DNA from 4 places in the Pantoea sp. nfd-35 genome. Region 4 is predicted to be linked to each of the others. Evidence: predicted binding sites of a transcription regulator. Region 4 holds the regulator's gene; each other region holds the start of a gene.
What was found. The regulator PurR, encoded in region 4, represses purine synthesis genes. The targets are predictions, from matches to a motif close to CANGCAAACGTTTGCNTG.
Positions count from the first base shown of each region.

Region 1: a site for PurR is predicted at 1,127-1,144, ahead of P9J57_RS19290 (NCS2 family permease). Genes of this name have one in related genera too.
Region 2: a site for PurR is predicted at 1,285-1,302, ahead of glyA (serine hydroxymethyltransferase). Genes of this name have one in related genera too.
Region 3: a site for PurR is predicted at 1,373-1,390, ahead of P9J57_RS08190 (NCS2 family permease). Genes of this name have one in related genera too.

Region 1 is NZ_CP122403.1:4,168,566-4,171,713, reverse strand. Features, by position in the region: gene soxR (redox-sensitive transcriptional activator SoxR) at 1-192, shown strand, start outside; gene P9J57_RS19295 (glutathione S-transferase family protein) at 232-897, shown strand; gene P9J57_RS19290 (NCS2 family permease) at 1,235-2,584, shown strand; gene P9J57_RS19285 (Na+/H+ antiporter) at 2,729-3,148, shown strand, end outside.
Region 2 is NZ_CP122403.1:1,176,196-1,179,343, forward strand. Features, by position in the region: gene hmpA (NO-inducible flavohemoprotein) at 1-1,087, opposite strand, end outside; gene glyA (serine hydroxymethyltransferase) at 1,413-2,666, shown strand; gene P9J57_RS05635 (3-phenylpropionate MFS transporter) at 2,797-3,148, shown strand, end outside.
Region 3 is NZ_CP122403.1:1,755,469-1,758,616, forward strand. Features, by position in the region: gene P9J57_RS08180 (carbohydrate kinase family protein) at 1-546, shown strand, start outside; gene P9J57_RS08185 (response regulator) at 483-1,226, opposite strand; gene P9J57_RS08190 (NCS2 family permease) at 1,671-2,969, shown strand.
Region 4 is NZ_CP122403.1:2,489,309-2,492,456, forward strand. Features, by position in the region: gene P9J57_RS11575 (C40 family peptidase) at 1-450, shown strand, start outside; gene cydH (cytochrome bd-I oxidase subunit CydH) at 515-604, opposite strand; gene purR (HTH-type transcriptional repressor PurR) at 885-1,910, shown strand; gene punR (DNA-binding transcriptional activator PunR) at 1,907-2,812, opposite strand; gene punC (purine nucleoside transporter PunC) at 2,922-3,148, shown strand, end outside.

The DNA of each region.
Region 1 (3,148 bases), 1.7 Mb from region 4:
CGCGACGAACTGGATAAGCGCATCGAAACGCTGACGCGCCTGCGTAACGATCTGGATGGCTGCATTGGTTGTGGGTGTTTATCAATGCGTGACTGCCCGCTGCGCAACCCTGGCGACCTGCTGGGCCAGCAGGGCTCTGGCGCGGTACTGCTCGATCCTGAGCAGGATGGTTCCCTGCATAAGACAAGGTGACGTCTATACTTGCAGCATATTCACTCACAGGGAACCATGATGATCACCGTTCACCATCTTGAACAATCGCGCTCTCACCGGGTGCTGTGGATGCTGGAAGAGCTGGAAGTGCCTTACCAGGTCAAGCGCTACCAGCGCGAACCCACGATGCTGGCGCCGGACGCACTAAAAAAAGTGCATCCGTTAGGGAAGTCGCCCGTGATCACCGATGGCAATCGCGTGGTGGCCGAGTCCGGGGCCATCCTTGAGTATCTGGAAGAAAGATACGACAGCGAAAAGCGGCTGCAGCTCACCGATGAAGAGGCGCAGCTACAGGCGCGTTACTGGCTGCACTACGCAGAAGGTTCACTGATGCCGCTGCTGGTGATGAAGCTGGTTTTTGGCCGCCTTGGCAGCGCGCCGGTGCCGTGGTTGCTTCGCCCCGTGGGCGCGGCGCTGGGCAAAGGCGTTCAGAAAGCCTGGCTGGATAAACAACTCAAATTGCACAAGCAGGTCATTGAAGCTCACCTTTCAACACAGCCGTGGTTCGCGGGTCAGCGCTTCAGCATTGCGGATGTGCAGATGAGTTTCCCTATTCTGGCGCTGAGCCAGCGCGCCGGACTGAAAGATGCCCCCGCTACGCAAAAATGGTTAACGACCGTGCAACAGCGTGCGGCCTGGCAGCGCGCTATTCAACAAGGCGGTGAGATTAACCTTTCTGGCTGATGCACGTTGCCCGATGACGCCGCCCGGCGTCATTCTTGCCTGCCTTCTCGTGATTGACGCCTTATCCTGACGGACAGAATGTTAAATGATGGTATCAAGAGCATTCCTGATGTTATCAACCTGATCTTTATAGTCACCAATCCTCACTCAGCGGTTGAAAAACGGCGGTTAAACGCCGGATAATCTGCCCCCTTTAAACGGGGCAGCGTGACGTCCCGTTCTGTGCGGCGAAGTAAACGTTTGCCTTTTGCCGGCTGCCCGCTGGCGATGACAGGTTTCCAGGGACGTCAGGGCCGTTACCGCACGATCCCACTACAACAATTTTTGAGGCTCAACTATGTCAATTGAATCACGCCCGTCCGGTGGAAAGCTGGATGCCTGGTTCGCCATCTCGGCCCGTGGCAGCAGCGTGCGACAGGAAATTGTCGCCGGGCTGACTACGTTCCTCGCCATGGTTTATTCAGTGATCGTGGTGCCCGGCATGCTCAGTAAGGCGGGATTTTCACCCACGGCGGTGTTCGTTGCGACCTGTCTGGTGGCGAGCGTGGGATCGATCATCATGGGGCTGTGGGCGAATTTACCCATGGCAATTGGCTGTGCTATCTCACTGACGGCGTTTACCGCTTTCAGCCTTGTGCTGGGTCAGCACATTAGCGTACCCGTGGCGCTGGGTGCCGTGTTCCTGATGGGCCTGCTCTTTACCCTGATTTCCACCACCGGGATTCGCGCCTGGATCTTACGCAATCTGCCAATGGGGGTTGCGCACGGAACGGGCGTCGGCATTGGTCTGTTTTTGCTGCTGATTGCGGCAGACAACGTGGGACTGGTCGTCAGAAATCCGGCCTCAGGGTTACCCGTTGCCCTGGGCCAGTTTACGTCGTTCCCCGTCATGATGTCATTGCTGGGGCTGGCCGCCATTTTTGGCCTGGAAAAACGCCGCGTGCCTGGCGGTATTTTACTGACCGTTATCGCGATTTCTGCTCTGGGGCTGGTGTTCGACCCGGCCGTGCGCTGGCAGGGACTGTTTGCCCTGCCCAGCCTGCGTGATGCGCAGGGTGAGTCACAGCTCTTTAGCCTGGACATCATGGGCGCCTTGCAGCCTGCGGTGCTGCCCAGCGTGCTGGCGCTAGTGATGACGGCGGTCTTTGATGCCACCGGCACGATCCGCGCGGTTGCGGGCCAGGCCAATCTGCTGGATAAAGACGGGCAGATCATCAACGGTGGTCGGGCGCTGACCACGGATTCCGTCAGTAGCCTGTTTGCTGGCCTTGTCGGTGCTTCGCCCGCGGCAGTCTACATTGAGTCTGCCGCCGGTACGGCGGCGGGCGGTAAAACCGGCCTGACGGCGATCGTTGTGGGTCTCCTGTTCCTGGTCATTCTGTTCATGTCGCCGATCGCATACCTGGTGCCGGCTTACGCCACCGCGCCAGCGTTGATGTATGTCGGCCTGTTGATGCTGAGCAACGTGGCCAAGATCGATTTCGGTGACTTCGTTGATGCCATGTCCGGCCTGCTCACGGCGGTGATTATCGTGCTGACCTGTAACATCGTTACCGGCATTATGATGGGGTTCGCCACTCTGGTGGTGGGCCGTCTGTTTGCGGGCGAGTGGCGTAAGCTCAACGTGGGCACTGTCGTGATTGCCGCCGCGTTAGTCGCCTTTTATGCCGGAGGCTGGGCGATCTGACTGTCAAACCGGACGTTCAGCGGAGCGTCCGGAATTATCCGCTTTTTGGTCTTTTAAGCACGGCTTGCTTTTCCTGCCCTGGCCAGTTTGTTTTACACTTTTAACTTATAGTTGATTCGAAGATAACAACCGCCTAAGGAAAGCATGGAAATCTTTTTTACTATTTTAATTATGACACTGGTGGTGTCGCTCTCCGGGGTCGCCGCACGTATCTTGCCTTTTCAAATCCCGCTACCGCTGGTGCAGATCGCCGTCGGTGCGCTACTGGCCTGGCCTAACTTCGGCCTGCATGTGGATTTTGATCCGGAACTGTTCCTCGTCTTATTTATTCCGCCGCTGTTATTTGCTGACGGCTGGAAAACGCCGGTTAGCGAGTTTCTGCATTACGGGCGGGAAATTCTTGGCCTGGCGCTGGTGCTGGTGCTGATTACCGTCGTCGGAATTGGCTATCTGATTTACTGGACGGTTCCCGGTATTCCTCTTATCCCTGCTTTCGCCCTGGCGGCAGTGTTATCACCTACCGATGCCGTGGCGCTTTCAGGCATTGTCGGCGAAGGCCGCATT
Region 2 (3,148 bases), 1.3 Mb from region 4:
GTGGCCCGCAGAGATAAAAGTGGGTATTCACATCCCGCAGCCGCGCTGACAGGGTCGCCAAATCCATCATACCTTGCGCATCGTAGCGGCCTGCATCGGGTTCGTCCGGCTCGCGATACCAGATGTGCTGTGCAAAATCAGGAAGCAGGGCACCGGTGGTGGTCACTTCGTCTGCGAAGGCATGCTGTTTGCCATTTTCGGCGGCGTGAAGCCAGTTGACGGGCGCCAGATGCCGCTGTGCAGCCAGCGCGTGGAGCATTGCCAGCATTGGGGTTTGTCCAACGCCGGCGGAAATGAGCGTGACCGGCGTTGTCGGGCTAACCTGCAGGAAAAAATCGCCGTGCGGGGCGGCCAACTGCACTTCACTGCCGACTTCTGCATGCTGATGTAGCCAGCCGGACAGGATTCCCTGCGGCGCCTGTTTCACCGCAATACGGTACATTTTCTCGTTGCTCCCTGTGGTTAGTGAGTACTGACGAATTTGATGATATTCACAACCTGCGGGCTGCAAGTGAAGCGTCAGATACTGACCGGGTTTAAAGGGGGCAACCGGACCCCCGTCCACAGGCGTAAAAGTAAAGCTTTTAATCACGGCACTCTGCTGCTCAATCGCGCTGATGCGAAACGGCCGCGTCCCGCGCCATCCGCCTTTTTGCTGCTCCGATGCCTGATAAATCGCTTCTTCGCGCTGGATAAACACATCCGCCAGTACACCGTAAGCACGTCCCCATGCTGCCAGCACGTCATCACCGGGATTCAACAGGGTTTTGATGGTAGCAAGTAAATGCTCACCCACAATTGCATACTGCGCGGGCTGAATATTCAGGCTGGTATGTTTTTGCGCAATTTTTTCAACGGCCGGCAGTATCGCTGTCAGGTTTTCGAGGTTTGCGCCGTAGGCACATATCGCATTGAACAGGGCTTCACGCTGCCCGCCGTTACGTTGATTATTCATGTTAAAGACATTTTTTAGTTCAGGATGCTGAGCAAGCATGCGGTCATAGAAATGAGCAGTCAGATCGGGGCCGCAGGCGGCAAGGGCGGGAAGGGATGATTTCACGGTAGCAATAGTCTGAGCATCAAGCATGGCAACACCTCATTTAAAGTTGCATTTTAAATGCATCTTATGATCATTTCTTTCATGCTGTAAATCTCATGCTGGGTTTTACTGGCAGCAACTGGCCGGTTTTCGCGACAAAAGCGCAAAAAATCTTTTACAGAGTGAAAAAATGATATTGGCGGGCAATCGTTGCAAAAAAGGGATAAAAAGGCATGGCGTCTCGGTAGCCAAACGTTTGCGTAAAAAGAGGGAATTCACCCTACCTTACCCCGATAAAACGGTTTACACTGTCTGCCTTCGCCCTCAGGGGGCGTAAATTGCCGATTTAAAGATAGCCAGTCAGGAGATGCGGATGTTAAAGCGTGAAATGAACATTGCCGATTATGATGCCGAGTTGTGGCAGGCGATGGAGCAAGAGAAAGTGCGTCAGGAAGAGCACATTGAACTGATTGCTTCTGAAAACTACACCAGCCCGCGTGTTATGCAGGCGCAAGGTTCTCAGCTCACTAACAAATATGCCGAAGGCTATCCGGGCAAGCGCTACTACGGTGGCTGCGAATACGTAGACATTGTTGAACAACTGGCTATCGACCGTGCTAAAGCCCTGTTTGGCGCTGACTATGCGAACGTGCAGCCTCATTCTGGTTCTCAGGCTAACTTTGCCGTTTTCACCGCGCTGCTGCAGCCAGGCGATACCATTCTGGGCATGAACCTGGCACACGGCGGTCACCTGACACACGGTTCACCGGTTAACCTGTCGGGCAAACTGTACAACGTTGTGCCTTACGGCATCGACGAAACCGGTAAAATTGACTATACCGAGCTGGCCGAGCTGGCACAGACTCATAAGCCTAAAATGATCATCGGCGGTTTCTCGGCGTATTCCGGGATTTGCGACTGGGCTAAAATGCGTGAAATCGCTGACAGCGTTGGCGCATGGCTGTTTGTGGATATGGCGCACGTTGCCGGTCTGATTGCTGCGGATGTTTACCCTAACCCGGTTCCACATGCACATATCGTGACCTCCACGACGCACAAAACCCTGGCTGGTCCGCGCGGCGGTATCATCCTGGCGCAGGGCGGCGATGAAGATCTGTACAAAAAGCTTAACTCAGCCGTCTTCCCTGGTGGACAGGGCGGCCCGCTGATGCACGTGATCGCCGGTAAAGCCGTGGCCTTCAAAGAAGCCATGGAGCCTGAGTTTAAAGCCTACCAGCAGCAGGTCGCCAAAAACGCTAAGGCAATGGTAGAAGTGCTGATCGCGCGTGGCTATAACATCGTATCAGGCGGCACCTATAACCACCTGTTCCTGATCGATCTCGTCAGCAAAAACATGACCGGTAAAGAAGCCGATGCCGCACTGGGCCGCGCGAATATCACCGTAAACAAAAACAGCGTGCCAAACGATCCGAAAAGCCCGTTTGTCACCTCTGGTGTTCGAATTGGTACGCCTGCCGTTACGCGCCGTGGCTTTAAAGAAGCAGACGTACGCGAACTGGCCGGTTGGATCGCGGATGTGTTAGACAACATCAACGATGAAGCCACCATTGAGCGTACCAAGCAGAAAGTACTGGATATCTGTGCGCGCCTGCCGGTTTACGCATAATCCTTTCTGTTGAAAACACAGTCTGACAAGAGGATGGCCATGGCCATCCTTTTTTATTGCCTGCATAACCCGGCTCTGACAAAGTAACGACCACATATCATTGCCTGGACGCATCATTGCTGGAGGGAACATGGCAATCGGCTCCGCCAAGTGGCTTGGACTAAGCTACTTCACCTACTTTTTCTGCTACGGCATTTATCTTCCTTTCTGGGGCGTCTGGCTCAAAGGTGTGGGCCTGAATGCTGAACAAATTGGCCTGCTATTGGGGTGCGGCATGGTGGCGCGCTTTGTGGGCAGTTTATTCATCGCCTCTCAGGTTAAAAATCCCGGACAATTGATTACGGCATTACGCCTGCTAGCCCTGCTGACCTGCTTTATTGCGGCGGGCTATTGGGTTGGGCAGCAGTGGATGTGGCTGCTGTTAGTCATGACCGGTTTTAACCTGTTTTTCTCGCCGCTGGTTCCTTTAAGCGATGCACTGG
Region 3 (3,148 bases), 730 kb from region 4:
GGCTATTTTACCTCGCTCGACCTGGCGTCCCGTGCCGGGGATTACCGACCACAGGTATTGCCTGCGTTGCGCTGGTTAGATTACCTGGTTATTAACGAACTGGAAGCCCAGGCGTTGTCTGGCGTCGTTTTGCGGGATGATAACGGTATTCAACCACCCGCAGCCTTTTCCCTGGCTGCACAGTGGCTGGCCGGGCAGGGGGTGCGTCAGCGCGTGGTGATACACGCGCCCGAAGGCGCATGGGGGCAGGAAGTCGGCGGCGAGGGCATCTGGCAGCCTGCGTGGCAGCTGGCACCCAACGAGATTGTGGGCAGCGTTGGCGCAGGTGATGCATTTTGTGCGGGTGTACTGTATGCCAGCCATGAAGGGGATGACATGCTGTCAACGCTGCAACTTGCGCACACCTGCGCCCGGTTTAATTTGCGCGCGGCCAATGCAATCGACGGTATTCGTCCACTGACCGACATGCAGCAGTGGATGGCTCAGGCCGTTTGCGTGGAGAGCCGCAAACCTTCAGGTTTGACCACGTCCGCCGAGAAAACATAACCCAGCCCACGAATCGTGCGGATCAGGCCGGGCTGATGGGGATTTGCTTCGATTTTCCGCCGCAACCGCATAATCAGCACATCGATGGTGCGGTCAAACACGTCCATCGTTTCGCTGTGGGTGAGTTCCAGCAACTGGTCGCGCGTCAGGACCTTACGCGCGTGCCGCACCATCGCGCGCAGCAAGGTATATTCACCCTGCGTTAACGGCACGGTTTCTCGCTGTGGATTAAGCAACTGGCAGCGCGTTTCATCGAGCAGCCAGCCATTAAAGCGCCATCCCTCATGGTCAGTTTCCGGCAACACCACGCGCCCGCTGCGCCGGAGAGCCGCCCGCGCCCGCGCAACCACAACGCGTGGATTAAAGGGCTTGGCAATATAATCATCCGCCCCCATCTCCAGGCCTACCACCATTTCCGCTTCCGAACCCATACCCGTCAACATAATCACGAGAATATCAGGCCGCAGTCGCTGCAGCTGCTGCAAAACCAGTAAACCGTTGGTGTCGGGCAACATCATATCAAGCATAACCAGGGAAATATCCGGATGTTCGCGCACCCTCGTCAGGGCATCTTTCCCCTGATGGCAGCGATAAACCAACAACGCATGTTCACTGAGTGCGTCCTGCAACAAATCGCAGACGGCATGATCGTCATCCACCACCAAAATTGCTGGCTTCATCTTGTGACCTCAATGTTACTGAAGGGTTAAATGCGAGTTTACACATTCCAGCATGGCCTGCTGATTGATGCAGCTGAAACGTGACCAGCGTCGCCTGACAAAATGCTGAAGCGTGCGGAAACGCATAATTTTGCCGGGCAGGGGGGAAGGAAAACGATTGCGCGTTCAGGGGGCAATGCACCATAATCGCGCCCTGATCTGGTTCAGAATTATCTTAAGGCTCGCTGACGTGTATCCAGGTAATCGATTGCGTATCAGGCTGGCACAGCGATTGCTTTAGCCTTTGCAATTGCTCATGTGACAAAGGAAAGCGAAAACCGTATTTCGGGTGGTCGGGCTGGCATGCGACAGCACTGGCGGCCCCTCAGTATCACAACAAACAGCATGACCATAACCTTGGCAAGAGAACGCGCACCTGAGTGACGTCTCTATCATCGAGAGATAATGATGTTAGAAAAACTATTTAAATTAAAAGCGCACAACACAACTGTACGCACTGAAGTCATCGCCGGTATCACCACCTTCCTGGCGATGGCCTACATTCTGTTTGTTAACCCCAGTATTTTGGGTGCAACCGGCATGGATAAAGGGGCTGTTTTTGTCGCGACCTGTCTGGCAGCCGCAATTGGTTCGGTGTTAATGGGACTGATTGCCAACTACCCGATTGCGCTGGCACCGGGCATGGGGCTGAATGCTTTTTTCACCTATACAGTTGTCTTGCACATGGGCTACAGCTGGCAGATTGCGCTGGGCGCGGTATTCCTGTCCGCAGTGATTTTTTTCGCCTTATCGATATTTAAGATTCGCGAGTGGATTATCAAGAGCATTCCGCTGCCGCTGCGCGCCGGTATTGCCGCAGGGATCGGTCTCTTCCTGGCGATTATCGCGTTGGAAGGCGCGGGTATCGTTGTGGATAATCCGGCTACCCTGGTGGGGATTGGCGATCTGACGAAGCCGGGCCCCTTACTGGCGATGTTAGGGTTTATCATCATCGTGGTACTGGAAGCGCGTCGCGTCACGGGCGCGGTCTTAATAGGCATTCTGATCATCACCTTTATCTCGATGGGCATTGGTCTGACGAAATTTGGCGGTGTATTTTCTGCACCGCCTTCAATCGCACCAACGTTCATGCAGTTGGATATTGCGGGTGCATTTAACGTTGGCTTAATTAGCGTGATTTTCGCGTTCTTGTTCGTGGATGTGTTTGATAACACCGGCACGCTATTGGGTGTAACCAAACGCGCCGGGCTGGCTGACGAGCAGGGCAATGTGCCCAAAATGGGACGCGCGCTGGTTGCGGACAGTGCGGCTGCGCTGTTTGGTTCGCTGCTGGGCACCTCTACGACCACCAGTTATGTCGAGTCTGCCGCCGGAGTGAGCGCAGGCGGTCGTACCGGCCTGACGGCGATTGTGGTTGCGGTGCTTTTCCTGCTTGCGCTGTTCTTTTCTCCTCTGGCGTCAAGCGTGCCGGTTTATGCCACCGCGCCAGCATTGCTGTTTGTTGCGGTTTTGATGACGTCCGGGCTGGCCGAAATTGACTGGAAAGACATCACCACTGCTGCCCCGGTAACCGTGACCGCGCTGACGATGCCGCTGACCTACTCCATTGCTAACGGTATTGCCTTTGGCTTTATTACCTGGACCGTGGTGAAGTTGCTCAGCGGACGCACCAAAGAGATTAATGCGGCACTGATTGTTCTGTCTGTATTATTTGTGATTAAGCTCGGCTGGCTGAGCGCCTGATTAATCCAACCGTTACAGCATATTGAATATGCTGTAACGGTTTTAACATTAGAACTTAAAAAGCGTTTGCGGTTGTTTTCTCTGTTATTTTCCATCATTGTGCGCACCCTTCCAGAATATCGATCTACGCCCTTTTCTTCGCGCGGCCGTGCTTTTATTCTTTGACTCAACATTGTGAA
Region 4 (3,148 bases):
GATACCGGCACCATCAAAATGAGCAACGCACACCGTCAGCGCTATCAAAAAGCACGTGAAACGGCGATGGCAAAACTGATGGGACAGCTGGGCAAGCGCTACCAGTGGGGCGGAAAATCGCCGCATACCGGTTTCGACTGCAGCGGCCTGGTGTGGTACGCCTACAAAGATGTGGTGAAATTTAAAATTCCGCGTACTGCAAATGAAATGTATCACCTGCGGGATGCCGCGCCGGTGAATCGGGAAGCGCTGGAGAAAGGCGATCTGGTGTTTTTCCGCATCAACGGACGTGGCACGGCCGACCACGTGGGTGTTTACCTGGGTAACGGTAAATTTATTCAGTCACCGCGTACCGGAAAGGACATTCAAATCAGTGCGTTAAGCGAAGATTACTGGCAGCGCCACTATATTGGTGCGCGTCGCGTCATGACGCCAAAAACCGTTCGCTAAACGTCACTCCTCCGTCATACCGACGGAACGCAGCCGGGACAGGGAAACCTTCCCGGCTTTTTTATTAGTTCAGAATGGCGGTAAAGCTGAACGCAATAATCATCAACAGTGCAGCCGCCGTGGTCATCAATGACAGTTTCAGATCGGTACTCATCACAACTCCTTAGGCACAATTTTAGTAGGGGTTAAGCATTTTCCCACACGCGTGGGTAAAAATCTCGTTTTATCCGCGCAGCCTTGTTAGAATCCCCTCTTTGTTGCGCAACAGCGCGCAACATCGGTTGCGTCAGCACCCTTTTCAACCGTTATTTCCTGCCCCGATGCCCCATAACCGGTCAGAAAAACGATTTTTTTGCAGAAATAACCGTCCGCTGACGCAAACGTTTAACAACATGCTTATCAACAGGTTAGATAAGCCCGGGAGTTCGATTTTCATGGCAACAATTAAAGATGTGGCGAAACGTGCAGGCGTCTCTACCACAACCGTTTCTCACGTCATCAATAAGACGCGCTTTGTCGCAGAAGATACCCGCGAAGCGGTCTGGGAAGCGATTCGGGAATTACATTATTCACCCAGCGCCGTAGCACGCAGCCTGAAGGTGAATCACACCAAAACGCTGGGCCTTTTGGCCACCTCCAGCGAGGCGCCCTATTTCGCTGAAATTATTGAAGCCGTGGAGAATCACTGCTTTGATAAAGGCTACACCCTGATTTTAGGCAACGCGCATAACGACCTGCAAAAACAGCGTGCCTACCTCTCGATGATGGCGCAGAAGCGCGTCGATGGGCTGCTGGTCATGTGTTCTGAGTACCCGGATGATTTGCTGCAAATGCTGGAAGCCAACCGCAATATTCCCATGGTGGTCATGGACTGGGGCGAATCCCGTGCCGATTTTACTGACACGGTGCTGGATAATGCGTTTCAGGGCGGTTATCTGGCCGGCCGCTACCTCATCGAACGCGGGCATCGCGATATTGGCGCCATTCCAGGGCAAATGGAACGTAACACCGGTGGTGGCCGTCATGCCGGTTTCCTCAAGGCGCTGGAAGAAGCCGGTATTCAGCCGCGTTCAGAGTGGATTGTGCAGGGCGATTTCGAGCCTGAATCCGGGTATCAGGCTATGCAGCAAATTCTGTCGCAGAAGCAGCGCCCAAGCGCGGTGTTCTGCGGTGGCGATATTATGGCCATGGGCGCTATCTGTGCCGCCGATGAAATGGGCCTGCGCGTCCCGCAGGATATTTCGGTGATTGGCTACGATAATGTGCGCAACGCACGCTATTTCACGCCTGCACTGACTACCGTGCACCAGCCAAAAGCGCAACTGGGGGAGAAGGCTCTGGAGATGCTGCTGGACCGCATTACCAGCAAGCGTGAAGAGTCGCAAACCATCGAAGTGCATCCGACACTGATTGAGCGACGCTCTGTAGGCTACGGTCCCTATCGCGACTACCGTCGCTAATCCTCGCTCAACCACTCCTGATTGAGCGTTTGCGCATCACCCAGGTAATTGAGCAACCAGCCCAATGCCGGTGATGCGCGATCTTCCGCCCAACTGACGCAGCAGGGACTTTCTGGAAAAGGCTGGGGCAAGTTAAGTTCAGTCACTTCGCCGCTGTCCAGTAGCGGGCGGGCTAAGTGCCCCGGCACCATTGCGACGCACAGCCCGGCCCGGACGCAGTCCAGCCCGGTCTGCCATTCAGGCACCACCAGTCGGCGTTGATTATCCAGAGCCCAGGTCATACGGCGCGGTAACGCGCGCGAGGTGTCTTCCAGCACCAGCGAAGGCCAGTTGCGCAACGCCTCATCATCCAGCCGGGCGACCTGGGTTAACGGATGTTCCCGCGCGACGATGCAGCGCCAGTTCAGGGTTCCCATATCGCGGAAAGCAAACCGCCCGCCCACCGGAATCGCCTGAGTCGCGCCTATTGCGACCTCGACTCTTCCGTCAGCCAGCGCATCCCATACGCCGTTAAACACTTCATAACTGATGTGAAGCTCCATATCCGGAAAGTGGCGATAGAAATCCCTGACGAACTGACGGGTTCGGTGCGGTTTCACAATGCAGTCCACCGCAATCGCGATTTGCCCTCGCCAGCCGTTGGCCAGTTGCTGGCACTGACGGCGCGTGGCATCCATTTTTTTGATGACGCTGCGGCCTTCTCGCACAAAATGTTCGCCCGCAGGTGTCAAAACAACCTCCCGGTGCTGCCGTTCAAACAGCGGTACCGCCAGCCAGGTTTCAAGCTGGCGAACGGTATAGCTTATGGCAGAAGGCACACGGTGTAACTCCTGGGCCGCGGCACTGAAACTGCCGCCACGCGCGACCGCATCAACCACTTCAAGCGCATATTCAGACCACATATCCTGCCTTTAAATTTTTTAACAGCAACAGGCAAATTTTACCGTTTCACAGTATGAAGTACAGCTTTTACACTGCCCCGCGTTTATCCTGCAAAAAAATGAGAATCAGATGTCAGCTTCTAAAGGATTCATTCCCTATCTTGCCGTGCTCAGTATGCTGGGCTTTCTGGCCACCGATATGTACCTGCCCGCCTTCGGGGCCATGCAGCAAAGTTTTAACACCTCCGCCGGGATGATCAGCGCCAGTATGAGCCTGTTCCTGGCGGGTTTTGCCTGTGGTCAGCTGGTATGGGGACCGCTGTCAGATCGTATTGGCCGCAAACCGGTATTGCTGGC